DNA from 4 places in the Pseudoalteromonas sp. SS15 genome. Region 1 is predicted to be linked to each of the others. Evidence: predicted binding sites of a transcription regulator. Region 1 holds the regulator's gene; each other region holds the start of a gene.

Region 1 (7,863 bases):
CTACCATGTAAAGCTGCTTAATTAACAGCGGCGTGCCTTTTTTAAAATTAGGCATGCTGAGTAGGGCGCCCAATAACATACGTGTTGCACGCCCTAATGAGGCAAAACGGCTCAGTGTTTTATGGCCTAGTGCTTGTAAAAAATCCATTATTGCTGGGCTCCTAGTAACAATTCATCTTCGTAAGGGGCAGCTTTAAAGTGGAAAGGCACTGGACCGTCTGATAACCCTTTTAAGAATTGCTGCACCAGTGGCGAACTATGTTGCAACATCTGTTCTGGCGTACCCGTGCCAATCACGCCTTGCTCAGCAATAATCACCACATGATCAGCAATACTCAGTACTTCTGTTACATCATGCGTTACGATTAAAGAAGACAAACCTAACACTTGATTAAGCGACTTGATCAGGCGTACTAACACGCCCATTGAAATTGGGTCTTGTCCAGCAAACGGTTCATCGTACATGATGAGCTCAGGATCTAAGGCTATTGAGCGTGCTAGTGCTGCACGCCTTGCCATACCACCAGATAATTCTGACGGCATTAAATCTCTGGCACCACGAAGGCCAACAGCTTGAAGCTTCATAAGTACAACAAGGCGAATTAGCTCTTCACTTAACTGCGTATGTTCTCTAAGAGGAAAAGCGATATTGTCGAATACTGACATATCAGTGAAAAGCGCGCCGCTTTGAAAAAGCATGCTCATTTTCGTACGGGCTTCGTAAAGCTCAGCACGGGTCATACCCGGTACACTTTGCCCTTCAAATGTAATATCGCCATTATCTGGCTTTAATTGACCGCCAATAAGGCGCAACATAGTGGTTTTACCAATACCACTCGGGCCCATAATTGCGGTTATCTTCCCCTTTGGTACCGAGAAACTCATGTTCTTATAGATGGTCCTATCACCTCTGGAGAAAGTTACATCCTTGATTTCGATAATTGATTGCGACAAGTCGCGCTCCACATTCTGGTTCACCAATTTGCATATCATACTTTTTTTTGGTTTTAGTGTGAAAAGAGAATTCGTAAAATTTTGTAAGCGATAGATACAGCTCTGCTTTAGTAATAGCTCACTTCTATGAATAAAGCTTTTTACCTAGCGTTTTGTTTATACTTTTTTTTATGCTTTTGATACTATTTGCCGCAATTTTGTTTTCGTTGTTGGCATATTCTTTTTATGATTTTATCTTTCATCATTTTGATACTTGGTTTTGCCGCGTTAGTTTGGAGTGCGGACCGATTTGTCTTTGGCGCGGCAGCATTGGCAAGAAATTTCGGTGTACCGACATTAATCGTAGGTTTAACTATAGTAGCAATGGGCTCATCGGCTCCGGAAATGATGGTTGCAGCGCAAGCTGCTTTTGCAGATAAAACAGATACCGCAGTGGGTAATGCGGTGGGCTCGAACATCGCCAATATATTACTGGTATTAGGTATTACCGCACTATTGCGCCCACTTTCTGTTGGCTCTGGTATCTTAAAACGCGAAATGCCATTACTTGTAATTGTGTCTTTAGGTGCTTGGTTCATCGTCAGTGACAATCACTTTAGTCGCACTGAAGGCCTTGTTTTATTTGCTGGCTTTATCACTTTTCTCGCAACCTTACTCATTTTAACCAAACGCTCAGGCAACCAAGACGATGATCCTTTAGTTGCTGAAGCATGTGATGAAGTACCAAATGATGTACCAACCAACAAAGCTATTTTATGGTTAGTCGTGGGTATGATCATGCTTCCTATTAGCTCAGGTTACCTTATTGATGCTGCCGTTGATATTGCCAAATATTTTGGTATGAGTGACTTATTAATCGGCCTGACAATCATTGCGGTTGGTACCAGTCTTCCTGAACTCGCAGCCTGTATTGCTGGCGTACTTAAAAACGAAGACGACCTAGCAATGGGTAACATCATTGGCTCAAATATTTTTAATATTCTCGCAGTGCTTTCTATAGCGGGGATCTTAAACCCAGCAGATATCGATGCAAACATCGCACAACGCGACATTTACATTATGCTAGGCGCGACGTTCATCTTAATCGCGATGAGCCTAAGCCTCAAAGGCACTCGCCGCATCAACCGCGTTGAAGGGGGCCTACTTCTTGCCGCGTTCATCGGGTACATGTATTACATTATTTAGTTGTTGGAGTGCACATGACTGCTGAACAATTTACTAAAACAGCTTTAAATGTCATCGATATTGAAAAACAAGCCATCGATGAAATTGCAAAATATATTGATGCAAGCTTTGTTGAAGCATGCCAAGCTGTTTTTGACTGTCAGGGCAGAACCATCGTCATTGGTATGGGTAAATCTGGACACATAGGTAACAAAATAGCTGCAACGCTGGCCAGTACAGGCACTCCCGCTTTTTTTGTTCACCCAGGTGAAGCAAGCCATGGTGACCTGGGTATGATCACCAAAGACGATGTGGTTTTATTGATCTCAAACTCAGGAGAGACCAGCGAAGTCGTTAATATTATTCCTGTTATAAAGCGCATTGGTGCAAAAACCATTGCCATGACTGGCAACCCTAATTCTTCAATGGCTAACCTTTCTGATATTCATTTATGTATCGCGGTCTCGAAAGAAGCCTGCCCATTGGGATTAGCACCAACAGCGAGTACGACGGCCACACTGGTCATGGGTGATGCACTTGCCGTTGCTCTACTAGAAGCACGTGGCTTTACTGCCGATGATTTTGCACTTTCCCACCCTGGCGGTTCACTCGGTCGACGTTTATTGCTGACCTTAGATGACATCATGCATCAAGGTGAGCAAATGCCAATCATTGAAACAGGCAAACTTATTAAAGATGCGTTATTCGAAATCTCGAGCAAAGGCTTAGGCATGACTGCGATCGTCGATGAGCAAGGAATTTTGGCCGGCATTTTTACCGACGGTGACTTACGTCGTATTATTGAACAAAAACTCGATTTGCACAGTGCAAAAATTGATGATGCAATGACAGTCAAATGTACAACAGCAAATGCTGATATGCTCGCAGCTGAGGCGTTAAACATCATGGAAAACAAACGCATTAATGGTTTAATTGTGGTTGATGAAACTAATCGCCCAATTGGCGCTCTGAACATGCAAGACTTATTAAAAGCAGGAGTCATTTAAATGCAATTTGCCGACTTATATCAGCCAATCAGCGAAGATGTAGTGTCTAGAGCGAAGCAAATTAAGTTGCTTATTTGTGATATTGACGGCGTATTCTCTGACGGCCGTATTTACCTTGGCAATAATGGCGAAGAATTAAAGGCCTTCAACACCAAAGATGGCTTTGGCATAAAAGCACTTATCAATGCTGGAGTTGAAGTTGCCGTGATCACCGGTCGCCATTCACAGATTGTTCAGCAACGTATGACTAGCTTAACAGTAAAGCATATTTACCAAGGGCAAGAAGACAAGTTGCAAGCCTACGAAGCGCTAAAAGCTAACCTGAACCTGACAGATGTCGAGATTGCTTATATTGGTGACGATGGTCCCGATTTGCCTGTCATGGAGCAAGTAGGCTTTGCAGTGGCCGTAAATGATGCTCACCCTATCATTCGCAACCTTTCACACTACACGACTTTACTGCCCGGTGGATTTGGCGCTGTAAGAGAATTAACTGACTTACTCATGCTGTGCCAGGGTCATACACTCGGCACATCAGGAACAAGCGCATGACGGTCAACCGCGTCATATTATTAATTATTTTTGCACTGACCATGTATTGGATATGGTCACCGTATTTTGATCAGCCTAAAAAGCAAAGTGCCAGCGAAGAAGAGAGCATCGCCACCCCAGATTATGTTGCTACAGATCTAAAGCAAACCAAATATTCTGAAGCCGGCATACGAAATTACCTAGTTGAAGCGAATAAAATGGAGCTCTATCAGCAACTCGGGTTTAGCCATTTTACCTCGCCGACATTCACCCTGTTTAATGGCCCACAAAATTGGCAACTTTCGGCCAATGAAGCCACTTTATATGAAAATAATATGCTGATTTTAGAGGGAGATGTTAAAGCCCTAAATCTAACTGAAGGTGCTATGATAAGCCAAATCAGCGCAGACCATATTCAAGTAGATATTATTCAGCGCAGCATGCGCTCAGATCTACCCGTAGAAATTGTGGGCCCTCATTTAAATATAAAAGGGCAAGGCCTCAATGCCGACCTCAATACTGAAATTATTGAGCTCATTAACCATACGCGAACCATTTATTATGACCAATAAACTACTTCTTTCACTGCTACTACTCGGCTTTTCTAACTTTGCTTTGGCTGAAACAGCACCTATGTCACAAGTATCAATTAAAGCAGGTAAGCAGCAAGCACAATTAAAGACAAACATTGGTATCTTTGAAGAAAATGTTGAAATCATTCATGGCAACCGTGAAATTTATGCAGACAGATTGGAAGTACATCAGCGTGAAGAGCTCGGTGAGAACAAGCAGCTTTTAGTCGCAACAGGCAAACCAGCTCGCTTTATCGAAAAGCAGCCTGATGGCTCAGTATTAAGTGCCAGCGCAGAAGAAGTCAGGTATGACGTTGCAAATCGACTGCTTACCATCAAAGGCAAAGCAGAAATCAATCAAGCAGGTCAAGTTATCAAGGCTGAAGCAATTATTTATGACATCGAGAAGCAACTGATCAGTGCCGAGCAAAATGAACAAAACAAACAACGTGTACACACGATTTTAGTGCCAGAGAAAAAGGCATCAAAGTCTAACCCTGAACAAGGTCAATGAGCATGAGTGTGTTAACTGCCACAGCCTTAGCAAAAAGCTATAAAGGCCGCCAAGTCGTAAAAAATGTCAGTTTGAGTGTGGAAGCTGGGAGCATTGTTGGTCTTCTCGGTCCAAATGGCGCAGGTAAAACCACCAGTTTTTACATGATCGTTGGTCTTGTGCCTAGCGATAAAGGTAAAGTCACCATAGATGATAAAGATATCACTTTGCTACCTATGCACAGTAGAGCACGCATGGGCATTGGTTATCTGCCTCAAGAGTCTTCCATCTTCAGAAAGTTAACTGTTTATCAAAACTTAATGGCAATTTTAGAGACGCGCAAAGACCTCAATAAAGTACAAAGAGAGCAAACTTTAGACGACTTACTGGATGAGTTTAATATTCAACATATTCGGGACAGTCAGGGCATGGCTTTATCAGGTGGTGAGCGTCGCCGAGTTGAAATTGCTCGCGCTTTAGCCGCAAACCCTAAATTTATTCTTTTAGATGAGCCTTTTGCTGGCGTTGATCCGATTTCGGTGTTAGATATAAAGAAAATTGTTGAGCATTTAAAAAACCGCGGCATTGGTGTTCTCATTACAGATCATAACGTAAGAGAAACCCTTGATGTTTGTGAGAAAGCTTATATTGTTTCACATGGTGAATTAATCGCGTCAGGTACGCCTGAATCAGTTTTAGCTGATCAAACCGTGAGAGACGTCTACCTAGGTGAACAATTCCGTCTATAGTTAAAGCAAGACATAATCCAAATAACAAAAAGGATTGTTAGAAATACATGAGGCAATCGCTACAGCTGCGCATGGGGCAGCAACTAACCATGACACCACAATTGCAACAAGCAATTCGCTTGCTGCAATTGAGCACACTAGATCTACAGCAAGAGATCCAAGAAGCGCTGGATAGCAACCCTTTACTCGAAGTAGATGAATCGGAATTAGAGCCAAATACTGATGGCAATGATTCAGACAAAGCGACCAAAGACACTGATGCTAGCGAGCAACTCTCTAATTCTGCTGATGATGGTCACGGTGATGAACCGACCAGCGATTACGAACTCGATAGCGATGCCGCACTGAGTAAAGACACGGTCAGTGACGATCTCGCTATGGATGTGACATGGGACGAGTACATGAGTGCAGCACCGAGCACCAGTAGCGGCCCAATGCCTGAAGACGAAACTGTTTATCAGGGTGAGACCACTGAAACATTACACGAATATTTAATGTGGCAATTAGAACTCACGCCATTCAGTCCAACCGATAAAGCCATTGCCGTTGCCATTGTTGAAGCCGTTGATGATGCAGGCTTACTTACTGTTAGTACCGAAGAACTCCTAGAAAGTATTAATGAAGGCAATGACGAAGAGTTAATTGAACTCGATGAAGTAGAAGCTGTATTAAAGCGTATTCAACTCTTTGACCCTGTTGGTATTGCAGCTCGCTCATTACAAGAATGCTTATGCATTCAACTCAATCAGTTTGATGCAGACACGCCTTTTATAGCTGAAACAAAAATGGTGTTAAGCGAGCATATTGATCTATTGGCCAGCCGTGATTACCGCACCATCATGAAAAAGACCAAGCTCAAAGAGCCTGAGTTAAAAGAAGTGATGACTCTCATTCACAGCCTTAACCCTAAACCTGCCGCCAGCATTATTCGTGAAGAATCTGAGTATGTTATTCCTGATGTGTCGGTGAAAAAAGTAAAAGGTCGCTGGGTTGTTGAGCTAAACCCTGAATGTATGCCTAAAATTAGGGTTAATGATCATTATGCGGCAATGTCACGCTCAGTAAAATCAAGCACTGACAGCCAATTCATTCGCTCTCACCTACAAGAAGCAAAATGGTTTATTAAGAGCTTAGAAAGCCGTAATGACACTTTAATGAAAGTTACCAATTGCATTGTGCAACAACAACAGGCATTCTTTGAACATGGACCTGAGGCAATGAAGCCTATGGTTTTGAATGATGTTGCTGAGATGGTCGAGATGCACGAGTCTACCATTTCTCGTGTCACCACTCAGAAGTACATGCATACACCCCGTGGCATTTTTGAGTTGAAGTACTTCTTCTCAAGCCACGTAAGCACTGAAAACGGAGGTGAATGCTCATCGACTGCGATTAGAGCATTGATCAAAAAGCTAATTGCTGCAGAAAATACCGCTAAGCCATTGAGCGACAGCAAAATTGCAGATATATTGGCAGAACAGGGAATCAAAGTGGCACGTCGTACAATTGCAAAATACCGCGAGTCACTCTCTATTCCACCGTCAAATCAGCGTAAGAGCTTGATTTAAGACGTAAACCAAGAGAAGGAAAATGCTTATGCAACTAAATTTAACTGGTCGTCACGTAGAAATTACAGATTCATTAAGAGACTATGTAAACACGAAGTTTGCAAAGCTAGAAAGGCATTTTGATCACATTAATAACGTTCACGTGATCTTAGATGTTGAGAAGCTGGTACAAAAAGCCGAAGCTACCGTTCATTTAAATGGCGGTGAAATTTTCGCTTCAGATGAACACTCTGATATGTACGCAGCCATTGATAAACTCGTTGATAAACTCGATCGCCAAGTTATCAAACACAAAGAGAAATTAACTCGACACTAACCATGAAACTTAGCTCGATTATCAACAAGGACTGCAGTAAAGCTGCGGTCCTTTTTAATAGCAAAAAACGTGCGCTTGAGTACATCAGTGAATTAGCGAGCCAACACCTTCCAGAACATAACGCCCACGAAATATTAGATGCATTCCTAACGCGAGAAAAGTTAGGCAGTACAGGCATAGGCAAAGGTATTGCTATTCCTCATGGCCGCCTAGCAGGCATTGATACTATTTTTGCTATTTTAGTGACCAATCAAAGCGGTATTGATTTTGACGCAATAGACAACCGACCTGTCGATATTCTCTTGGCAATGCTTGTACCTGAAGGTAATAATGCAGAACATCTAAAGACCTTAGCTGCAATTGCTGATAAACTAAACAACAAAGAGTTTTGTAAGCAGCTTCGTCATGCAAAAGACGATGACGCACTCTATCAACTTATTGCACTTCAAGATTAATTAACAGAGAGGAATCCATGGAACTGATCATCATTAGTGGTCGCTCAGGGTCGG
Region 2 (7,863 bases), on a different contig from region 1:
CCGGCGGTTATCTTAGTCAAACCTGATGGCAGTAAATACTACGCGCATCATGCTATGAAAGATGAAATGCTAGAGTGGTACGATGAAGCAAGCTACGACCTTATTACCATAGAAAACCCAACGCCAGGTCCTTGGCAGGTAATAGGTAGGGTGCAGCCCGATAGCCGAATTATGGTGTTAGGTGACATTGAGCTGGTGGTAGAGCCATTACCTAAATTGATGTTTAGGGGAGAAACTCTCAAAGTGACTGGTCAAGTAATGAACGATGATAAGCCTATCGATGTCGGCTATTTTCGTGATGTGGTCAGTCTAATTGTTGAGTTCGTGAGTACCAACAATGATCAATATGACAATTTTGGGGCGGGCACACAAAGCGTGACCGAATTTAAAGATGATGGTCGCGAATTTGATGAAAGACCGATGGATGGAATTTTTACCGGAGAATTTAAACTTGTTTTTCCTGCCGGTGAGTGGCAACCAGAGTTCTATATTGAAACGCCCATTCTTAAACGAAGGGTGGTACAAGCGCCTATCGTTATTGCAGAGCCACCCTTTGAGTTTGATTTGACGCTCGCCAGCAATGCTACAGCCAGTCATGAACTGTTGATTAAGTTAGATCAAAATATCATTAAACCTGAAACGGTTATTTTTCAAGGCAAGATATTTTATCCAAACGGCGAAGAGCAAATCTTTACGATTAACCCAGAAGCACGTCTTTACCGCAAATTAGAAGTAAGTAATTACGATTGGGGTCGCTATCAAATCGAGTTTTCTGTCTTTGGTGAAAATATCAATGATCGAGAGTTTATGGCTAAGTTACCTATGTATAACTTTGAGATTGAAAGGCCAATTGAGAAGGTGCCTGAGTTACAAGCGCCAAAAGTAAACCCTTTACTTGCTAAATTACCTCCCCCAGAGCCTGAGCCGACATTGAGTACCGGCGCTTTAATAGGCATTATCGCTGTTGGAAATATTTTTATTATGTTAATTGGTTGGTTGGTGATCAGAATCTTCGTTCAGAAGAAGCCAATTAAGCTGAAAATTAAATTACCGTCATTCAAGAAAAAGCAGTCGACAACAGAACAGGATGGCGACAAAGATAACGCAAATGATCCGAATGGTTCAAAAAACAACAAATCAGGTGATATTTTGAACCTTTCTATGGATGGAGACTAAAAAAGACAGTTTTTTTAAAAAAAACAGTTGACTCTAAACAGGTCGATTCGTATTATTCACGCCGCTGTCAGGGAGCAACCTGACAACAAGAATAAAGCGGAGTGGTAGTTCAGTTGGTTAGAATACCGGCCTGTCACGCCGGGGGTCGCGGGTTCGAGTCCCGTCCACTCCGCCAATTATTCTAAAATTTGTAAGTCGCGCTGGAGTGGTAGTTCAGTTGGTTAGAATACCGGCCTGTCACGCCGGGGGTCGCGGGTTCGAGTCCCGTCCACTCCGCCAATGCAAATAAAAATAAGATATCTCTGCGGAGTGGTAGTTCAGTTGGTTAGAATACCGGCCTGTCACGCCGGGGGTCGCGGGTTCGAGTCCCGTCCACTCCGCCATTAGATATCTAAGAGTCAAACCAGAACTGGCTCTATAAATACCCACCACTGCGGAGTGGTAGTTCAGTTGGTTAGAATACCGGCCTGTCACGCCGGGGGTCGCGGGTTCGAGTCCCGTCCACTCCGCCACTCACTTTGATTATTCATCTCACTATCACCCTAAACCTTTATATTTAAATGACAGTAAAATAACTTCCTTGTTATCTTAAGCTTAATTCAATTCGCTCAATAGAGTATTATCAATAACTTGTATCAATAATCAGAAATGCGACAGAATCGCTTCTGAATCACCAATATACTTTCCAGAGATAAATGCTTGCGGTACTGTTTCTTGGCCTGAAATCGCTTTTAAACTTGTTAGGCTAGCGTCACGGCCCAATACAATCTCTTCGAATTGAATACCTTTACTGATCAGGTGTGCCTTAGCTTTCTCACAATAACCACATCCAGGTTTGGTAAACAAGCTCACAGGCTGAGGCTTTTCACACTCTGGGTTGATGTAATCAAGCATGGTATCGGCATCCGAAACTTCGAAAGGATCACCTGGTACATCAGGCTCAATGAACATTTTTTCAATAACACCATCTTTAACCAGCATAGAGTAACGCCAGCTTCGTTTACCAAAGCCTAAGTCAGCCTTATCGACAAGCATGCCCATCCCGTCCGTGAACTCTCCATTACCATCAGGGAGTAGGGTGATGTTGTCAGCTTCTTGATCTTTCGCCCAAGCGTTCATAACAAAGGTATCGTTTACTGATAAACAAATTATGTCATCTACGCCATTTTGTTTGAATGCATTTGCCAGCTCGTTATAACGTGGTAAGTGTGTCGATGAACAGGTTGGTGTAAATGCACCTGGTAAAGAGAACACAACAACGGTTTTACCTTTAAAAAGTTGCTCTGTAGTGACGGTGTGCCAGTCATTACCAATTCTCACAGGAAATGATACAGAGGGTATTGTTTTTCCTTCACGATTTTCTAGCATATTAATTTCCTCATAGTTGAATGCCTTTATTATCTATAATGCACATTTAGATTAAAGTAAGTAAAACAAATAAGGGCAATCTAAAAACTAGATTACCCTTATTTTATTGTCTGAATTGTGAGTATATGAAGTTATTTTAACGTGAATGACTCAGGCTCTTTAACAACTACCTTAATGACGTCATTAAGCTGAATATTACTCAAAGGTCTGTCACTTAAATTTCTAGCGATGGCACTTTGCGCATTCACTTGTTCAACTACAATCTGTTCAATGGTTTGAATATGATGTGAAAACTGCATGCCATTTGCCGCAGTCAAATTGCTTCTGTGAAGGATTGAAAGGACTTGCCCTGCTTCTAGTCCATGGCTTTGTCCTAAGTTAATCACCACTCTATCAGAGTCGATCATTAATATTTTGCCGGTTGTTTTCAGGCAACTTACCGCGGTGTTTAGGTCTTGACTCACCTTATTGTAAATAGTTTGAATTTTTTGACCATAATCGGTTCGCCAAAACTCTTCACTATTTACATTCACAATCTTAGTTTTTTTATGTGGCCAAATACCTTGAGCACTGTAGTGCTGAGACCAGACTTGATCGTTAGTCTGCGAATCAAATAACGCAAAATCAATTTTAAAGTTACGCATATAGGCTTCACTTTCCCAAAATGCATAATCGTTGTTCATTTTTCGGCCTTGAGAAATATCTGTTATTTGACTCAGTAACACATACTGAGTGTTACTACTTCGACTTAACGTATCAATTAAGTTGGCGTTATACTCAAACTGCTGTGCAAAGAAAGCCCTGACATCAAGCTTCCGATCAATGTACGGGATCATTTTTACGCCTAAATTTCGCTCATTTAAAGTATTAAATAAGCGCTGTGAACTGGCTTTAGGGATGTCAAAAATTTGACCTAACCTAGCTTGATCAGGGTGTGTTAATTGGCTTTGTGTGACAGTAATTTGTTTATTAAATTTTGATTCAACACATTGCGCTTGCTGAGGAATAATGTCTAAATGTAGTGTGACAGAGTATTGCTCGCCTTGTTGTTGCTCATTGATTAAGTTTACATGCTGTATCTGACCATGTGTTTTAATCTTGAGTTCGTCTTGCTCGAGTACACCATCAGCAACAGTTTGAACACTTGATACTGTTGCACCAGAGAATATCAAGGCCTGGGTGATCGCATCTTTGACAGCCATTTGTCTAGCTGAAGACGTGTCACCATCAACTATGCCGCCATAACCGACTACCTCAAACCATTCCGCTTTTACGTGATCGCAGAATACAAGTAGTACAATTATCAGAATATGTTTCATCATCTCTATTCCAAACTGATTCGCTTAATCGATCAAAGCAATAGACGTACCAGCTTTATTGGCGTGAAAAATGCATTGAATGAGCAGACTTTAATTTGGTGTGTTTATTATGAAAGCGAAAAACGTTTTTTATTCATCATTGGTGACGTGTTCCATTCTTCTGACAGGCTGTAGCTCAGTATTTGATAAGCATATAGAGTATACCTACGAAGAGCCAGACTATTACCCAGTTCTTCGTGCTGTGGGGTATGCGCCTTTGAGCAGCCAGCCAGGTGAAACAAATGCACAAAAGATGTTGATGGCAATTAAAGTGTCCAAACTGGAAGCATACAGAGAACTCGCAGAGCAAGTTCACGGCCAAAAGCTCACATCAACGATGACTGTAAAAGGGGCAATTGCGCAAACGGATGGCTTATCGAGTAAAGTCGGCGGTTTAATCAAAGGCGCTAAAATAGTTAAGACATACTCTGTCGGTGATACTTATGCGACAGAATTAGAGCTAGATATGAAAAAAGTACATGAGCTGTATATTAGTGCTATCAAACCAAGAAAAGTAAAGCGTGTGATCTATTACTAACCACAAAATGTGATTAGTAATTTTTCAAGCACTAGGCTTTTAAGTTTTTAACCAACTCAGAGTTTTCACTTATCACACCACCATCTTGTCCATAAGTAACAGAAGTGGGGGCACCGATTAATATATTTTTAAGCTCTTTAACTGCAAGCTGGGCCTGATGTGCTGCCTGTGCATTAACCTCATTTTGCTTCTTACACTTAAGTAGTAAAGAATTTACAGATTCTGTTAAAGGTTTAATTTGTTCAGTTTTAAAAATATCTTGGTTAAAACCCGAAAGTTCTTTATCTAACTTTTGGATGTTATTAAGAAGAGTAAGTTTCTCACGAGCAATGTCTTTTAAGCCATTGCCTTTTTTGCTAGCAAGGCATGCTAGCTCTGCATCTAAAAGCTGGGTCAAAGCATTAAGGTGCTGTAATTGGTTTTCTAATTTATGATGACAAAGGTTTATTTGATCATCCATACACGTCAAACTCAAACGCCGCAATATTCTTAGCTAACTTTTCAGCATCAACCTGGTATTTACCTTCACTGATTGCATTTTTTAGCTCCTCAACTTTTTTACTGTCAAAAGAAGGCGCTTGTTGCGCTTTTTCTTGCAAACTTTTTAGTTGTTGTGCTTGTGGAGTTAAACTCACAGAGTCTGTTGCAGCCTTTTGAGGGGCTTTTGCTGTTTCAGTTGCCACGTTTGCGTCAGACTTTTGTAAATCAGTTTTTTGTTGCTTAATATTATTAAGCGCTGTGTTCGGCTGAGATTGCCCTTTTACATTATTAACCATGATAATTGACCCAAAAATTACTCATGCCTATCTATCGACCTGTTCGCTTATAACTTTAGTAAAAAATTAAATATTAACCTCAACAGATTCTACATCTTTTACTCTTGCGGAGATAGTTTTTCCAGACTTTTGATTTCTAACTCTTATTTGTTCACCAACATTTCCATCTTGAAGTGCCACGCCAGTTGTTTTTATTGTTAAGGTGCGAGTTTTAGCATAAATTGTCACATTGTCGCCTTTGCAAACCATACAGATATGATGGAGCCCAATGGCTGTGCCTGCTCTAATTACTCTTTTACTTCTACTACCAACCAGATACTGCTCAGTATCTAAATTGCTGGCCCTGACAAAGTGTTTAGGTTTGAACTCAATGCTGATAGATTCGCTAGTAATTAGCTCTCCTTTGTTAATGGCCTGAGTCGTAACGATCACAGGATGAAGTTCTTCAATTCGTACATGTACGAACTGAGTCCAGCCAGACATATCATCACATTTCACTTTTACAGTAACTTGTCGGTTAAAAGGCGGTATGGCATTGGTTGAATATGATAGAGGTGTCTCACACGCACGTTCAGACAACCGAGCATCTAATGGTAACGCTTTAATGTTTGTTTTGATATTAGGGCTTAGCTCAATTTGTTGAGTAATAAACCTTTCAGCCCCCATTTCTAAGTTGGTGTTCGTATAAATTTGTGCTTGGCTCATGTAGCTGGCTAGAAAACAAGCCATTGCACAAAAAATCTCATATGATTTGGTTTTTTTTAACAAACTCATGATGTTTCGACTATGCTTATCTGGAGAAACAAGGTATAAAGATTTTGCGTGAAATACCATATTCCTTCAAGGTACTTCTATGATTAGTAGCCTTTAAAGCGTATGATATTACCAAGATGACCGATATGTAGGAGATTGAAATGGCAGGTGTTTTAGACTCTGTAAACCAGCGTACTCAGTTGGTTGGGCAAAACCGCCTAGAGTTGCTACTTTTTCGACTGAGAGGTCGTCAAAGATTTGGCATCAATGTATTTAAAGTTAGAGAAGTGCTTCAGTGTCCGCCCCTCACCAGTATGCCGAAATCAAACTCTTACATACGCGGCGTTGCCCATATTCGTGGTCAAACTATTTCAGTTATCGACATGTCTTTAGCTGTGGGTGGTCCACCAATCGAAAACATTAAAGACTGTTTTATTATCATTGCTGAATACAACCGTTCAGTACAGGGCTTTTTGGTCGGTGCGGTTGAAAGAATCGTTAATATGAACTGGGAAAAAATTATGCCGCCACCAGATGGTGCGGGTAGGTACTCCTATTTAACGGCAGTGACAGAAATTGAAAACGAACTAGTCGAGATACTAGACGTAGAAAAAATTCTCAACGAAATATGCCCTGTTAATACTGAAGTCAGCGAAGACATAGTGTCTGATGGCGAGATGCAAAAAGACCTTGGTGAGCGAATTGTATTTATCGCAGATGACTCTGCAGTTGCAAGAAATCAAGTCAAGCGTGCTTTGGAGCCATTAGGTGTTCAAACAGAATTAGCAAAAAATGGCAAAGAAGCTTTAATTAGGCTAAAAGAGATTGCAGAAGTTGATTGTCAAAATGACATAACTGAGCGTGTAGGCCTGCTTATTTCAGATGTAGAAATGCCTGAAATGGATGGCTATACGCTAACTGCTGAAATTAAAGCAGATCCAAAATTAGCCCCTTTGCATGTAATCTTACACACTTCACTAAGTGGGGTGTTTAATCAGGCTATGATTGAAAAAGTTGGCGCTGATGATTTTATTGCAAAGTTTAACCCTGATGAGTTAGCAACAGCGGTTAAAAAATGGGTTCATTGTGATTAGATAACGGCGGTAGTATCTTGGAAAATAAAAACCTTCAACAAGGCGAATATGACCAGTTCAGAACCTTCCTAGAGCAGCAATGCGGGATTGTTCTTGGAGATAATAAACTTTATTTGGTAAAAAGCCGTTTAGCTCCCTTGATGGCTCGCTTTGGAGTGGATTCTCTTTCTGCGCTTGTCGCTAAAACATTGAGTCCACATGAGCGTCAGCTAAGAGCTGCTGTTGTCGATGCCATGACCACAAATGAAACTCTCTGGTTTAGAGATACTTATCCTTTTGAGTTGTTAAAGAGTAAAATTTACCCAGAATTGAAAGATACCCGCAGGGGCTTAAAAATCTGGTCAGCTGCAAGCTCTTCAGGTCAGGAGCCATACTCTATTGCTATGGCGACACAGGAGTATCAATCTCAAAACCCAGGTGCTCTGAAAATGGGTGTGCAAATTGTCGGGACTGACATATCAAATACCATGCTCGATATGTGTAAAAATGCGGAGTACGACTCATTGGCTTTGGCACGAGGGTTGTCAGTTGAACGTCGTCAAAAGTTTTTTCAAGACAGTGGCAACGGTATGGCGCGAGTTGTTGATCCAATAAAGAGAATGGTTAATTTTAGGCACCTTAACTTGCTTGATTCCTACTCTTTGATGGGGAAATTTGATGTTATCTTTTGCAGAAACGTACTTATTTACTTTTCGCCAGAAGTCAAAGCTAAAATTATTGCACAGTTTGCTCAGGCTCTGAATCCTAGAGGGTATTTGTTCTTAGGGGCATCCGAGTCTATGGCTGGGCTCAGTGATGAA
Region 3 (7,863 bases), on a different contig from region 1:
TCTTTTGAATATTGTCTCGGCATTTAGATCAGTTTTTCATTTATTAGCGAAAGTAAACTTCCAATTGCTCTAAACTGATCTGACTCTGTATCTTCAGCACTTAATTCAACACCAAATTCACTTTCTATATCTGCAATTAAGTGAATTAGCGAGAAAGAATCAAAGCCTGTATTATCAAGATACCTGAAGCTTGACAACTCAGATTCAGTTAACGTTGGAAGTTCATTATATTGCTCTATTAATTCAACAAGCTGTTGTAAAGAAATTGCCATTATGGTTCCCATTATTATGAATTACTATATAAAGCGCGTTTGGGTTTACCCGTCGCAGTTTTCTTCAAATCTGACACCTGCTTAAAACTAATTGGTAGCTGGTATAAAGCTAATTTTGCCCGGCAAAACTGCTTTAACCTTTTAGTGTCAATGTTCTCATCAGCCGTAAAAACCGCGGCTACAACCTCACCTAAGTAAGGATGAGTTTTAGAGTAGGCGATACTTTCTTTTATGCCTTCATATTTATTAATAACTGTTTCAATATCTTCAGGGAATACATTGATCCCACCGGAGATTATCAACTCTTTCTTTCTACCTTTGAAATATAGGTAACCCTGTTCATCCACATAACCCAAATCCCCCGTCAAAAAATAATTACCATGCATACTACTTAAAGTTTTTTCTTCATCTTGGTAATAACCACAAAATAACAAAGGGGTGTAGACCGCTATTTCGCCAACCTGATTAGCAGCTAACTCTTCGGAGCTATTACCTATAATTTTTATTTGTACACCACTAATAGGCTTGCCAACGCTTTTGTAAAAATTAAGTTCTTGATTAACATGAATGTCTGTAACAGTGCCAACTTCTGAGGCCCCATAGCACTCATGTAATTCACAGTTTAGCATTGTAAGAAGTTGCTGCTTATACTCAGAACTTAAAGTTGCTGAAGAAGATACCACCCGGCGAAGAGTGGTAATTTTGGTATCAGTTTGATTTAAATAATTAAGTATCGCTATTAACTGAGAAGAAACAGAAATAGTAAAGGTTACATGATGCTTTTTAACGTTCTCAACCCAAGTTTGAGCTGAAAACTGGCGTCCTAATATTAAAGTTGCACCATTCATAAGTGGTAAAAAAGTTAAACGCTGAGCCAGAGAATGATATTGAGGCGTATGCGCTAAAAAAACATCATCACTTGATAATTTGTAGCAATCATAGGCTGACTTTGCTCGATTCAGCTTTGTTTGTTGAGAAAAGGTTATTAATTTAGGCTCGCCAGTAGTGCCAGAAGACATAGTTAAAATAAATGGGGCATCTAAATCGACTTGAAAATTCAGCTTTTTACCTGAGCGATTCAGGCCAAACTTAATATCACAATCATCAGCATCTGAATCCAAGCCAAGTGAAAAAACAGAACTTAGCCTATGAGCTAATTCTTTTTTATCCACCCGAGACTTATAAGAAAAGTCAGTAACAATTACTTTATCACCAGGTATATTGCAATAATTTTCTATTTGCTCTAAAGACAACTCTTGTGAAAGTGGCAACCAAGACCAACCCAGTTGGCTTAATGCCAACATCAAAGTGGTTTGCTCTAAACTATTTTGTAATAGCGTAATTATTATTTTATGTTCAGAATTTAAACTCTCTACTAAGTTTTCTGTTAGATTATCAACATAAACTAATAGTTGCTTATAACTAACTTCTTGTTCAGGCAAAACCAGCGCAAGCTTATCAGGGGAATTATTAGCTGAGTTCTTAAATTGATTGTAAATACTCATATTTTTTTAATTACACCATGTTCGAGCAACTTACTCGCCAGATTTATTAATTTACTGGCTGGAACGTTGATTGTATCTGCAATTTCAATTAGATCCTGCTCACCATCAGCATAAGCTAAAAAGTTCATCATATCTTCAATTGACGCGTAGTCTGTATTTATCGAACTTATATCGGGGTATAACCCTCTCTTGCCAAGCTGAGGCTCACAAGGGAATACAGCTTGATATATATAATTATTTTCTATCAGTTCAATAGTTTTCCACAGTACACTATGCGCCCCTTCAAGACCCTCAGGGCTAATAAAGTCTAAATTATCCAAAGAGGTATGATACTCAGGGTATTCTCCATACTTACTCCGCATAATAGAACATACGGGTAGATTTACATTTGGTGAGCAGTATTGTCGCTCATCGCTACCTCTGTCTAAGTATGAATAATAATCCACTTTTTCTTCTAGCCACTTTAGTGTCTGTAAAGCGGCTCTATCTGCTAAGGTCCCTCCCTGCCTACTTGGCAAGAAAGAGTATTTATTATTATCACCAACACATGTTAAAACGAATCCAGCGATAGTTTGATTCTTCATATGTTCAAGGTTTTCGGCTAAATAAGCGATAGCTCCAATTGTTTCTGCAAGAAACAGAATTCTATATGTAAACCTTCTATTTTTTTGCGCTGCTAATTTTTCTGCCAACGAAGCCGCTACTGCAGGCCCTGATAACTCATTATTTGCTAATGATGGATGACAAATATAAGTAGAAATCAAAACCTCTTTTTCTGAATCCCCAGGGAGGATCAGTTCACCATAGTTAAGTTCTCCATTAAACAACACTGAGTCTATTACTACTTGGTAAACTCCCTCTTCAAGCTCAATAAACTCTTCATAAGATAAGCAAAAGCCCCAGTTCTCAGCATAGTAAGAAGTTACATATGGAATTGCACTTGGTTGCTCTGGTAAAAAATGTAAGTGCTCTTTTAACTCTTGCAGACTAACTTTTTTATTTACAGGCATAGAGTAACCTACTAAGTGCAAGTTGCATTGGCTAAAGTCACAAATCTTCTTACCACTTGGGGTAATAATATATGCAGCGTTTACTTTCCACTCTCTAGGTATTTTCCAATCAAATACTTGAGTACCAGATTGAATTTTTTTTATTTCTAGCTGAGGCAATATACCTTTAAGGTAAGATAAAGTCTGCCTGTTGCCTTCACCTGTCAGGCTGCGATTTAGTGGGAATAAATCTTCACACCATTCGTAAATTTTCTTTCCAAGCATTTTAATTATTAGATTCAGGTATAGTATATTTCATAGTCAATGAGTTTGGATTCTTATCTTCAGGATTGAAAAAACTCTTAAATCCGAATTTTTCATATAAATAGACAGCCCTAATATTACCTTTATTAACGCCCAGTATCACTGTTTCGATGTCATGTTCGTCAAACACAAACCGAAAAGCAAGTTCCATTGCCTCAAACGCAATGCCTTTGCCCCTGTAGCAAGACTCACCAATCATAATCCCTAAAGCCACTGTATTTTCCATATATGAAATAGGATCTAACTTGATATTACCAATGTGAAAATGTGAATGGTCAAAGATTCCAAATAAATGACAACCTTGTTGAGAATTTGAAGCCTTAATAAAAGACTTCAAATCAGCAATAGTTCGAGGGGATTTTTTTATATAGTTATTAATTTCTTTTTGTTTAAACCAAGAAAGATAACTTGGACTTGCATCATTTTCAGAAAGTCGTCGCAAATAGATTTTTTTGCCATTAAGCATATAGGCTCCAACTTATCAGGTCATTAGTTTTATTAACTCACTAAACCTCTTATTAGGTATTATTTTGAATGCGATAAATATTTGTTAACACCTAACTTTCCTTGCTTTCTTTTTTCTATTAACTTCACCGATTCGAGCTTTAGTCTCGCAGCAACTGTTTCAAGCTCAGAAACTGAACTTAGCCAGCTTTCGACTTTTTCCCGGTTGGGTTCTGAAGTTTTAGCAAAATAAGCTTCTATAGAACTTTTTAAATTATTAAAAAGCACTTCATGCTCATTCTCAGAATAGCCAAGTGAAACGCTTTTTAACGACTTTTTCAAATGCGCTATATTATAGTCAACCTCTTTTTCTAAACTCACTATAGAGCTCTATTTTCTTGAGGGATGCTCTCCCAGCCCGCCTTTATTTCCCCGATTATGCCTAACACTTCATCAATTTGATTTATATCGTTATTCATGTTGGCATCAAGCAACTTTCTTTGACAAAAGTCATACAAGGAATCTAAGTTACCAGAGATCTCTTTTCCTTGCTCAAAGTCTAGGACCTGCTGAAGCGCTCCAAGTAAAGTAATACAATCTGAAATGTACACGCCCTTTTTTTCGTAGTCTTTTCTATCAATAAAGCCCTTTGCTGCTGACAGTTTCCCTACAATATTTACGAAAACAAGCTTAACCTGATCGTAAGGTGACATTTCTCTTACGCTGCTAACCGTGACTTGTTTATATTTATTAATTGATAAATGTTGCATGACTGTACTCTCTAAAAAAATAACAACTAAACAAAGCAATATAAATGCCAAAAATCTAAGTTAATTATCTTATCGGCTGTTTCGGCTAAAAATTAAATACTTTTTCTCAATTATAAATGAGAAGGCTTGTTATAAAATGCCATATACTCTCTATAGACATCATCAATATGAGAGTGGAAAGCATCGATACAAGCATTCATAAATTCAGCTCGCTTTTCTAGATCATGGTAGTAATAACTGTTAGTCATAATGTAGGCTTGAAAGTACCTGAATGAACCTTGAATTATCCAGTAAATAACGCGTCCATCATCAGAGTTAGTTAGTGCTTTCAAAACCTTATTCTGCAGAGTAAATGCGTCTGCTAGCTGCTCTCTTGTCTCAAAACTTTGCGATGTCAGAAGCAGTAGTTGCTCAAGTACATCTTTTAAATTTAAATTAATTTTCTCGATACGGTCGTTAACTAATTCAACAGATAATTGCTTAGTTGAAGCTGCAACTTTGAATAGCTTTTCTAAATGCATATCTTTAGAGTCCAAGCAATCATCAATCGCTATATCTTGAATCCTAACCGGCGTTGTTAATCTAATAAACGCGCCATCTGACGTGTTTTTAACCTTTAGTTCTGGGTTTTGTTGAATATATAACTCTATATTACCTTTTGAAGAGTCAAACAAGTTAGTAGATAAAACCTTTTCTCTAAAGTTACCTTTTACCTCTAAATTACTTCGCATATTATTTTTAACCAGATCTTTGTGTTTAAAATCTTCGTCAAAATAAATACTATGCTTTGAATGATGTTTGTCTTCACTGATGAAACCAAAATCAGTTCCACACAAATAAATATTTTTAAAACCTAACTCCCCTACAACTGCCAATGCAGTATTAGAAACACTTGGATTACTGTTATCAGGGTAAGTAAACATAATTTTTTCGTCTAAAGCATTGATTAATCTACCACCCGCATCGTTCACCTTGGCGAGTAAACAAGCTGACTTAAATTTTTTGAATATTCCTGTGTAGACAGTATTTAATGCAACGATTCTTAGATCAGATAAGTTATATTTAATATTTTCAGTTCTTTCTACAACCTCAACCCAGTCTAACAAACCAGCTGTTCTTTCCATTTCAATGTGAATATCAGGTTTGATGTCGTTAACCAACAAAGCTTTCAATGCCGTACCAGCTGAAACGATAATAACTTTATCTTGATTTTCTTTTAAGAAATCGATGGCTAAATCAAGAGAAGGTCCATTAGCACAAATAAAAACAGGCTTATCTTTTATAGGGTTATGGAATTGTTTTTTATTTTTTAAAACTGGAAACTTAGAATACAGGTTTGAAAGAGTGTGGGTTGTACCAATAATCTCATCTTCCATAAACCCCCACCCATCTGACCATCTATGACCAATTTCTTTCATTCTTTTTATAGTATTTAAAATGGTCTCACTCGTATAATGAGTAAAAAATAAAACTCGACTTAAGTTAAAATGACCCTGCTCAAAAAATAATTTAGAGACTTCGTTAATAAAACCATCTGCACTCCCCCCAATTCTTATAGAGAACTGACCACCTTTGCTAGTACAATGTTCAAAAAGCGGCTTCAACTCTAAACAGTGAAGAAGAGCAAAAAAGGTATCTTTACTAGGCTCAAAAAGCATAAAGTTTAAAATATCTTTTTCAGCGAAAAGTGCATCTATTTGGTAGCCAAGTCCCCCCCCAAGCATACACACAAAATCAAGTCGAGCTTCGTTTGCTGGGTTTCCAACATCATTTCCCACTTCATCAACTCTGACGTTATAAATTGACTTTAACAATGCCGCATGCTTGAAGCAGATAACGTCATCTTCCTGATGACCTATCTGATATCTAAAATAATCAGGCTTATTTAAAAACTCTTCTACTTGCTTTTTAGCGAAAGCTTCAGGGCAGGTTGGATAAACTAGCTGGCCATTATTTATTAAATTAATACTCCCATCTTGGGCAACTGATATTGCATCACCAGTCGGTGTGTAGCCATTAAACTCATTGTATAAACTAGGCATTACTTGTTTTAATAAAAGTAAATTAGAAAAAAAAGTAGCTTGAAGTTTAAGCTTATTAATATCAGCAAATTCAGAATTCAAAAGTAAAGCCTCTTATTATTTTGATTTTTTAACTACACCAGGGAGGTTGGATAATTGTTGTTGTAAGTAAGCGCCGGTTGAGTTTAATCCAGATACAAGTAAATCCATTGAATTATATTGATCTAGTAAACGTGTTTCATAGGCTTTCATTTTTAAATTAAAACTTTCAACCTCTTTCTCAAGTCTATCTAACTGAGACTCTCGACCATCAATACGAGTTTGCATAATACCTTCACTCTTCGTATAGACTTCTGTAACGCTTGTAAGGTTTGCTACAAACCCATCGTCACCATTTTCACCAAGAAAGAAAGTCTGAATAGCATCAGGGTCAGCGTCTATAGCTTCTTGAAGTTGTTCTTTATCGAGACTTAATTTTCCATCTCTTTCGGTTCTAACACCTAGATTGGCAAGAAACTCAGTCTCACCATTACCTGTGCTAAACTCTCTAGTAACTAGGTTTCTAAGCTGGCTTACTGTCCCTCTTAAAAGAGAGTCGCCAGCCATTGCACCTGTGCCATCTTCACCTGAACGACCTAACTGAGCTGCTAAATCAATATAGGCATTAAACTTCTCGATGAATGAGCTAACTCCCGCCTCTACATTCTTATTATTTTCTGTAACTTTTAACTCGCTTAAATCGTCATCGGTACCATGCTTTTTCTTAACATTGATAGTAATTCCATCAATGACATCTTTAAACTCATTAGTATTACTCTCAACAACGACAGTACCGTCAATGGTGATCGAAGCATTCGTTGCAGCTGTCGTTTCAGTCATGTTTGTTGCAAAAGTTGGTGAGGCAGCATCAGAATCGAAGGCTAATTTCGACAAACCTGTTGTGTCAGTACCATTACCATCAACATCATCAACCACAACTTTTATCTCATTATCTGCACCTGATGATTTACTTGAGAGCACCAAACGCTGGCCTGCATCATCAGTTACTATTGTTGCATTAATAGATGTATTACCATCGGAGTCGTTTATAGCGTCTCTCACTTCTTCAAGAGTAGCTGTATCTGAAACGTTTATTTCAAATGAGTTTTCACCCGACGACAACGTGAGCTTACCTTCACCAACAGGTGAATCGGCTACAAAGCCGTCCGATAATATTTTATGATTTTGAGCAAGCTCATTAACCTTAACAGAATAGGTATTGAGCTGAGCTGTTTTTTCGGAAGAAACAGAAACAAAGTCATCTGATCCACTTATACTTCTTTTCTGATACTCATCAATATCACCAAGCCCTTCTAGAGACTTAGCAATATCTTCTAAAGCACCTTTCATCGAACCCACAGCTGAAATATCAGTTGTATACTGTGCTTGTTGTCTGGTTACTCGAGCCTGATAAGGCGCTTTTTCAGCATTAACTAGTGCATTAACGATTTCGTTAACTTGTAAACCAGAACCTATACCTGTAAATGAGATTGCCATAT
Region 4 (7,863 bases), on a different contig from region 1:
CTCGCTTTGATCATCTGATGATTTTTTCTTACTGGTTAAATAGCGTTTATAGCGTTGCTGGCACAAGGCTATTACTTTTCTTTTTTGTTGATCGGTCAATGTATTCCAAGCAAAACGCTCCTCTCTACTGCGATAACAACCTTTACAGTAGCCACGATTATTGACCTGGCAGATCCCCTTACATGGACTGGGGATCTCAAAAATCTCGATTTGTTCCATCAACAAAAGTTAAAAATGTATGGTATTTAATCTATTTTTAGATTTTTTAACCCTCTGTTGTCAACAATATAAATTGAGAAATCAGAGCTCAAGCTTTAAGCATGCAATAAAAAAGGGAGCTCAAAAGCTCCCTTCTCATCAATCAAATAACGTTTAGACAAATTCGCCTTTGCGCTTTAAAGGCTCTGCGTACATAGCCAAAATCTGTTGATGTAATTCGCTTGGAATAGTCTCAAGTCGGGTTTGAAACTCACTCTTTAGCTCTGCAGACACCGTTTCTTCTTGACCACCTGCAATGTAATTTGTTGAGTGTAAGTAATACTGGCTGATAATTTGTTTATCAATACTGGCTGCCAGCGCTTCCGGTGTATCACACTCTTCTGTTATCGGCATACCAAACGAAACATGCACATGGCCTTTATCTGAGCGCATACCCTCAATAATACTTTCTATGTCTTCACCTTCAGCTTTGACATACTCGCCATGGGCTTTCTTGTGTACCAGCTCTTTGGCCTTAGCAACGGCACAAGGCTCGTATTGATAAGAAATCGACACCGGAACGATTTTTAACTGCTTTACATAGTCTTCAAAAGACAACTTCAAACGACGACCTTGCAGTTGCAGCATTTTTAAAAGCGCAGGATCAGTTTGATCTACACCATCTTTGGCTCGGCCTTCTTTTTGTGCAATCCAAATTGAATTACCCGTATCTAAAGAATCGTATATGTAAGCAGAAAGCTGGCTCAATGCTTTGAGCATTTCTTTTGGGGCTTTCACCGAGCGCTTTACGATAAAGCTCTTGTTTAAACGCATAAGCTCATTGATATAAGGCACTTGTAATAAGTTATCGCCTATTGCAATACGCACAGTTTGCATATTGTGAGAGTGGAGCCCCCAGTTCATGATGGCTGGATCTAAAGCAATATCACGGTGGTTTGAGATGAATAGATACGGCGTAGATTTATCAAGCTTTTCTAGACCAGAGAAAGTTACTTTACTGGTGGTACGCTTGATTAAGAGCTCTAGGTAACCCGCTACTTCTTGTTGAACTTGCTCAACGGTTGCGATATTGCCCCACTTCTTTCGTAGCTGACTACGCACTAAAGGTCTTGCAATGAAAGGCCATTTGTTTAACCAACTCGGCGCATTATGCTTAGCAATTACATCAATAAAGTCGTTGTCTTCTAGAAGACGAGACAGCGCGGCTGGGACTTCTTCATCATTGTAAGGTCTTATATCTGCGTATTTATCCACAAAACTACTCATTGTTACTGGGTAAAAAAAACGTCGTATTTTATCTTGCTAATCAGTCGGATGCTAAGGTTATCAACTCCGACCAGATAAGCCTATCATTTCATTCGTTGTTTTAACGATATCAAAACTAATCGCAACATTAAAATCAACAATATAACCCCTAAACCTTGGGTTAACCAACTCGGCATTAGCTCATGTTCCATGGCATGTGCCGGGTTAACTTCAAAGCCAAACTGCTCGACTAAATAATCGGTCAGAAAGCCGAACGCAATGGCAACACCAATCACACCTGTTAAGTAGGCACTCACGGCTCGTTTGCCTAGCTCAGTTGCAACCACACCCAAAGTGGCAATGTTGGTTGCAGGGCCTGCCAACATAAATACCAATACGGCTCCCGGTGATACACCAGCCATCAATAAGCCTGCAGCAATTGGTGTAGAAGCCGTCGCACAAATGTACATAGGTATACTCACCAAAATCACCACGACCATTGCCAAAATGCCATCGCCCCACTGACTTAAGAATGAAGTCGGTACATATGTTTGTACTAGTGCGGCGAAAAACAGTCCTATCATCAGCCATCCCATGGTATCACTAAGTAGCTTATTACAACTAAAGTGCACGGCTTGCTTTATCTTGGAGAAGAAAGACGCTGCTTGCTGTTCATCTTTTTTACTATCACAACACGATGTTCCGTTGTTCACAGGCTCTGCTGGGTGCGCTGTATCACAACAGCTTGTCGTTTTTTCAAGTAACGCTTCGTTGTTGTTTACGATGACAGGCTCAGATGAGGTTGCACAACAAGCTGTTTTTGTATCAGTTACTGTTTCTGCTTTTTTACTACTACAGCTTGATTGCTCTTCTAGTTTCTTCGATCCACAACAGTTTGTTGTCGCGAGCTTCTCTTCTTTCTTTAATGCCACTTCATCAGATGACATTGCGCAGCATGATGCTTTTGGCTTTGTTGCTATTTCTGCTTTTTTACTACTGCAACTTGTTTGCTTTTCTGTGCTACTCTCGATATCCGCTAGCTTAGGAGCACAACAGCTTTTACTCACAGATACTGAATTATCAGATGCATCAGTTTTGGCATCTTCATCTAAGTGCTTTGTTTCAGACCCTTTCTCTTTACCAACCAATAAACCTGCCACTATCGCGCTCGACACCGCGGCTATTGGCCTGATAATCGCCATAAATGGCCCTAATAACACATAAGACACTGACACTGAATCTACGCCAGTTTCAGGTGTAGACACTAAAAACGCCGTAGTGGCACTTTTCGAGCCACCAGCCCTTCTGAGTCCTACTGCGGCAGGAATAACACCACATGAACACAATGGCATTGGCGCACCAATTAAGGCTGCTTTAATGGTCGTCCACACACCTTCTTTGCCTAAGTGTTTTTGTAAAAAGTTTTTAGGTATGAAGATATTTAAAAGGCCTGCTAGTAATAACCCCAACATTAACCAAGGGGCTGAAACTAAAAATAAAGACCAGAAATTAGATAACAATGTCATCTGCTGCCTCCAAGGTGGTTAAAATTGAACATCCGGTCGCAAGCTCAGGCCCGCCACAACAAGCATCTGCCAACAATGATAGAGATTTTTCGAAACGTTGTAACTCGGCTATCTTATCACGAACAATTTGCCTTTTTTGCAAAGTAAGCTGTTTCACTTCACCACAGCTATGCTGTTGCTTTTCTACCTTAATTGCTAACAATTCTTGAATTTCTTTAAGGCTAAATCCGACTGCTTTTGCTCTTAAAATAAACTGCATTTGTTTTTCATGTTTAGGACTATAAATACGATAACCTGACTCACTGCGTTCACTAAAACTCAGTAGGCCATGCTTTTCGTAATACCTTAAAGTATCCGTACTAATATCTAAACGCTTTGCTAATTCGCCTATTTTCATCTTACACTCCCGACTTATTAAGCACATTATAAACCTTTGAGTAAACTCCAAGGTCAACAGAGCAGATTAAATTTATGAAGATTGCCTTACTTGATGCCGCCACACTCGCCAATACTGACCTAGCACCTTTGTCAGCTCTTGGTGAATTGGCCACATATCAGCACACAAATAAAGAGCAGGTACTTACTCACTGCAGAGATGCAGACATTGTCATATCGAATAAAGTGGTGCTAGATGCTACAACCTTAGCTGAATTACCCTTGCTAAAACTCATTTGTGTTGCTGCAACTGGTACGAATAACATTGCTCTTGATGCAGCTAAAGAATTAGGAATTCGTGTTTGTAACGTCGCGGGTTATTCAACCCCATCAGTCGTGCAACATACTTTTACTCTGCTTGGCAACTTAATGACTAATATTCACCGCTACCAGCAAGATTGTGCGAATGGTCTTTGGCAACAAAGCAATATGTTTTGTCGCCTTGATTATTCGATCACTGAATTGTCGGGTAAAAATTTTGTGATTTTTGGTCATGGTAGCTTAGGACAAGCGGTTGGCAAAGTTGCTGAAGCATTTGGCGCACAGGTCATTATTGCTGAAAGACCGAACGCTAATGATATTCGTCCTGGCCGAACAGCGTTCATCGAAGCGTTAAAGATGGCCGATGTGTTATCGATTCATTGTCCGCTTAATGATGAAACACGAAATTTATTCAATAGTGAGACCTTAGGTTTGCTTAAGCCTACCAGCTTTGTGATCAATACAGCCAGAGGCGGTATAGTTGATGAATCAGCTTTAGTTGAAATTCTGACAAATAACCAAATTGCAGGAGCGGGTTTTGATGTATTATCTGTTGAACCAGCACAAGCAAACAATCCCCTTGCCAATTATCAAGGTCACAATTTAATACTGACCCCACATACAGCTTGGGCGGCGAAAGAATCTATTGAACGATTAGTGAAAGAAATAGCAAATAACATTGTTAACTTTAACAATGGCAGAGCAAGTAATGTTGTTGTGTAATTCGCTAAAAGTTGGTGAATTACCCTAAAATTTAGAAGCGTCGACACTTTTAAGCTTGTATAAAAAACAACAGACATTTGTAAAATAAAGACTTTTAAAGTTGGCAATAATATTGCTCTAGTAAAAGCAAATTATCCGAAACGAATTTTTAAGGAAATCTACAATGAAAAAATTATTACTTGTTGCTGCGCTAAGTGCACCATTACTTTCAGGCTGTATTGTAGCTGTATCTGATGATGGCGTTGAGCCAGGCTGGGCGTCGAACCACAACGGTAATCGCTGGCAGTATCAGCAAGAAGAAAACCGTAAAACAATTTCAAAATTAGACCTTGGCGCTGACTACAACCAAGTACTTGGTCAATTCCCAACTCCTGACTTTACAGAGTTAGTGAAAAAAGATGAAAGTGTTTTCAAAGTGATTTACTTTGCAACAAACAGCAAACATTCTGATGGCAAAGTAACAAAAGACGAATGCACGCCACTGGTGTTTAAGGATGAAAAGCTCATTGGGTTTGGACAATCAGCACTACTGCAAATTTTATAAGTATTTCATTAAGCCGTTAAACTCTTTTAACGGCTTAATATTGTGACCCTTTCTTGTTGCATATGTGACTTCACAAGCGCGTCATCAGCAATCTTCAATACATCTTGATCACTGCCATTAAAATCCTTATCTATGTGTACTATGCCAATACTAATGCTGACATGAGCACAAATTGGTGAGCTTTTATGTGGGATTTTCAACGCATCAATAACATCATGCATATGTTTTGCAAACAGTGAGATTTGCTCTTTATTTTTACCCTTTTGTAGCGCTGCAAATCGCACTCCATCATATCGAGCAACGAAACCATTATGTTTACGGCTGCTTTCGTTCAAAGCTTGTGCGACTTTTATTAAACACTCGTCACCCGCTGCATAACCATAGGTATCATTAAATTCTTTAAAATAATCTATATCAACTAAGAATAACGAAAAAGGCTCATGGCTTTGTGAACAACCCTGCCAATAACTCGCTAAGGTTTCGTCTAATAATCGACGATTGGGGATCTCTGTTAGGCCGTCAATTGCAGCCAACTTTTCGAGTAAATCATTCTTTTGCTTTATTGCTAAGTGATTCTTTACCCTTGCTTTTACAATGACTGGACTAAACGGCTTTGTGATGTAGTCCATCGCGCCCATTTCAAGCCCTTTAGCTTCATCGTTGTAACTGTTACTCGCAGAGATAATAATGAATGGGATAGAATAAGTGCTCTGTTTTTCTTTTAGCTTTTCAAGCAAGTCATAGCCACTCATACCTGGCATACGAATGTCTGAAATAATTAAATCTACCGTATTTGATTCTAGAAAACTGACCGCTTCTTCACCACTTGCACACAGTGAGATGCTGTACTCATCTGACAACGTGTTTTCTAATACGACACGATTAAGCGGATCGTCATCTACAATTAAAATATGCGCAATTTTTGCCATTTAACACCCACTTGCTCTATTTTTCAGAAACGCTTGTACTTTTAATAATTGCGTTTCAAGCTCAACGACTAACTTAGGATTTACTATTTTTTGTTGTTGCTTTAACTCTGCTTCTAACTGCTTCGCTGCTTCTGCTAATTGTTCAAATCCTAACCCAGCTGATGCCCCTTTAATACTATGCGCTAATAAAATCATTTCTTTAGTCTCTAAACTTGATTTTAATTGCGTTATATATTTCTCGCACATCTCAAGAAATTTTACCATCATATTATCTAATAATGTGGCTTCACCCATCATTTGCTGAAGCGCAAAGGCTTCGTCAAAAAACTTACGTTGTGGCTTTACATGCTTAACCAATATTTTCTCTAACTCTTCAATGGTTACAGGTTTATTAATATATCCCTGCATCGAAGAATGCAAATATTCTTGTTGAGAAGAAATTTCTGCATTTGCTGTCAGGGCAATAATGGGGATCTCATTTAAATACTGACAATCATTGAGTTGCTTAGCTGCTTGGAAGCCGTCAACTTCAGGCATATGGATATCCATAAAAATAATATCTGGCCTTAGGTTATCGACCGCATCACAAATATCTTTTGCCGTTTGACTGACGACAACACTGACGCCCAATTGCCGCAATAAATTTTTAGCGATCTCTAAGTTAATATCATTGTCATCGACCACATAACATAATGCACCTTGATAAACACTTTGAAGTTTTGGACTGTTAGCTTCATGCTCAAGAGACTCAGCTAAGACTGCCACGTCTTGAGGTTTGAAAAATATATCTGATAAGCACGATTGAAGAAATGCCCCTTCTTTACAGCGCAAAGATTTACCTGCCAAGTCTACGTCATTTTCTTGAGGCTCTGCTTGGTTCACATAAATGCGCCTAAGGCCTGTCATTGAGCTCAAAAGAGTAAGTGGTAACTTAGGTAAACTTCCTTTTTCAACAATTAAATAATGACTATTATCTGGTAGTACATCCGTTTCTTGTATTGTGCATATACCAAACTCTTTAAGTAAATTAGGCGCTGTTTCACCAAAATATACACTCGATTTAGCGACTTTTGCATCTGAGGACAACTTTTTATTCAGAGTGAGTGAGAAGTAAAACTCACTGCCCTTGCCTAACTGACTTTGTAAGGCGATTGCGCCACCCAATAACTCAACTTCATGTTTCACTATGGCAAGTCCTAAGCCTATTCCTTCGTGTTCACGAGACAGGCTATCATCAACTTGGGTGAATGCATCGAATAGTTTTATTTGGTCACTTTCTTTAATGCCTATGCCTGTGTCTTTAACTGAAAATTGAATGGTTTGTGTCTCAGCATCAGAGGTAGTGAGATTCAGCGCAAAGCTTACCGTGCCTTTTTGTGTGTACTTCACAGCATTATTCAATAAGTTCAACAGAATTTGCGTAAGCTTTTGTTTATCACCATATAAACAAGGCCATACATCTTCATCAACTGTAAAGGACACTGCGAGCCCCTTTTTGTTTGCCAGCGGTTCGATTAACTCTTGAAGATTTTCACAGAGTTCACTAACAATAATGTCGTTACTTTTTATGCTCACTTCATGACTTTCAACTTTGGCAAAGTCCAAAATATCATTCAGCATCTCTAACAAGGTTTCAGCGGCATGCGTGACTGTTTCTAAGCGACTTTGCTGCTGCTTCTCTGTAACAGCGCGTTTTACCATATCTACCAGCCCAATAATGACATTGAGGGGGGTTCTAATTTCATGGCTTAAATTGGCAATAAAGCGGCTTTTGGCTAATGTGGCTCTTTCGGCTTCCATCCTTGACGTGGTGATTTCTGTGATATCTTGAATATGGATCACAAAATACTTGGGCATTTCTTCACTGTCACATACCAAAGACACACGCAAATCGAGAAACGGATAGCTTCCAGATTGTGTCAAACTCAGTTGGTCAACAGACTGTTTGTGCTTTGATAAATGCTCTAATACCTGAGAAATT

The links. Region 1 encodes sigma-54, which starts transcription at its own class of promoters, with help from an activator protein. Its sites were predicted from a motif close to GTTGGCACGNNNNTNGNNT; they were not measured.
Region 2: the regulator sigma-54 is predicted to act here: its motif matches at 3,899-3,917, upstream of AAEU28_RS15970 (flagellar assembly protein T N-terminal domain-containing protein).
Region 3: the regulator sigma-54 is predicted to act here: its motif matches at 4,338-4,356, upstream of fliS (flagellar export chaperone FliS).
Region 4: the regulator sigma-54 is predicted to act here: its motif matches at 4,509-4,527, upstream of AAEU28_RS04655 (DUF3192 domain-containing protein).

Annotation. Positions count from the first base shown of each region.
Region 1 covers NZ_JBMMUD010000009.1:96,164-104,026, reverse strand. Annotated here, with positions in the region: gene mlaE (lipid asymmetry maintenance ABC transporter permease subunit MlaE) at 1-151, opposite strand, end outside; gene AAEU28_RS17340 (ATP-binding cassette domain-containing protein) at 148-954, opposite strand; gene AAEU28_RS17335 (calcium/sodium antiporter) at 1,180-2,139, shown strand; gene AAEU28_RS17330 (KpsF/GutQ family sugar-phosphate isomerase) at 2,154-3,125, shown strand; gene kdsC (3-deoxy-manno-octulosonate-8-phosphatase KdsC) at 3,126-3,677, shown strand; gene lptC (LPS export ABC transporter periplasmic protein LptC) at 3,674-4,228, shown strand; gene lptA (lipopolysaccharide transport periplasmic protein LptA) at 4,218-4,742, shown strand; gene lptB (LPS export ABC transporter ATP-binding protein) at 4,745-5,470, shown strand; gene AAEU28_RS17305 (RNA polymerase factor sigma-54) at 5,518-7,038, shown strand; gene hpf (ribosome hibernation promoting factor) at 7,067-7,354, shown strand; gene ptsN (PTS IIA-like nitrogen regulatory protein PtsN) at 7,357-7,809, shown strand; gene rapZ (RNase adapter RapZ) at 7,827-7,863, shown strand, end outside.
Region 2 covers NZ_JBMMUD010000008.1:11,774-19,636, forward strand. Annotated here, with positions in the region: gene AAEU28_RS15940 (TIGR03503 family protein) at 1-1,176, shown strand, start outside; tRNA gene AAEU28_RS15945 (tRNA-Asp) at 1,275-1,351, shown strand; tRNA gene AAEU28_RS15950 (tRNA-Asp) at 1,379-1,455, shown strand; tRNA gene AAEU28_RS15955 (tRNA-Asp) at 1,483-1,559, shown strand; tRNA gene AAEU28_RS15960 (tRNA-Asp) at 1,612-1,688, shown strand; gene AAEU28_RS15965 (glutathione peroxidase) at 1,819-2,544, opposite strand; gene AAEU28_RS15970 (flagellar assembly protein T N-terminal domain-containing protein) at 2,676-3,866, opposite strand; gene AAEU28_RS15975 (LPP20 family lipoprotein) at 3,973-4,440, shown strand; gene flgN (flagellar export chaperone FlgN) at 4,472-4,900, opposite strand; gene flgM (flagellar biosynthesis anti-sigma factor FlgM) at 4,893-5,216, opposite strand; gene flgA (flagellar basal body P-ring formation chaperone FlgA) at 5,283-5,990, opposite strand; gene AAEU28_RS15995 (chemotaxis protein CheV) at 6,131-7,063, shown strand; gene AAEU28_RS16000 (CheR family methyltransferase) at 7,081-7,863, shown strand, end outside.
Region 3 covers NZ_JBMMUD010000008.1:35,250-43,112, reverse strand. Annotated here, with positions in the region: gene AAEU28_RS16115 (AAC(3) family N-acetyltransferase) at 1-23, opposite strand, end outside; gene AAEU28_RS16110 (phosphopantetheine-binding protein) at 24-272, opposite strand; gene AAEU28_RS16105 (class I adenylate-forming enzyme family protein) at 287-1,777, opposite strand; gene AAEU28_RS16100 (DUF4910 domain-containing protein) at 1,774-3,051, opposite strand; gene AAEU28_RS16095 (GNAT family N-acetyltransferase) at 3,053-3,556, opposite strand; gene AAEU28_RS16090 (hypothetical protein) at 3,616-3,915, opposite strand; gene fliS (flagellar export chaperone FliS) at 3,915-4,304, opposite strand; gene AAEU28_RS16080 (6-hydroxymethylpterin diphosphokinase MptE-like protein) at 4,415-6,427, opposite strand; gene fliD (flagellar filament capping protein FliD) at 6,443-7,861, opposite strand.
Region 4 covers NZ_JBMMUD010000002.1:92,825-100,687, forward strand. Annotated here, with positions in the region: gene AAEU28_RS04630 (DUF1289 domain-containing protein) at 1-219, opposite strand, end outside; gene AAEU28_RS04635 (1-acyl-sn-glycerol-3-phosphate acyltransferase) at 373-1,473, opposite strand; gene AAEU28_RS04640 (SO_0444 family Cu/Zn efflux transporter) at 1,569-2,990, opposite strand; gene zntR (Zn(2+)-responsive transcriptional regulator) at 2,974-3,387, opposite strand; gene AAEU28_RS04650 (D-2-hydroxyacid dehydrogenase) at 3,462-4,409, shown strand; gene AAEU28_RS04655 (DUF3192 domain-containing protein) at 4,573-4,953, shown strand; gene AAEU28_RS04660 (GGDEF domain-containing response regulator) at 4,980-5,882, opposite strand; gene AAEU28_RS04665 (ATP-binding protein) at 5,883-7,863, opposite strand, start outside.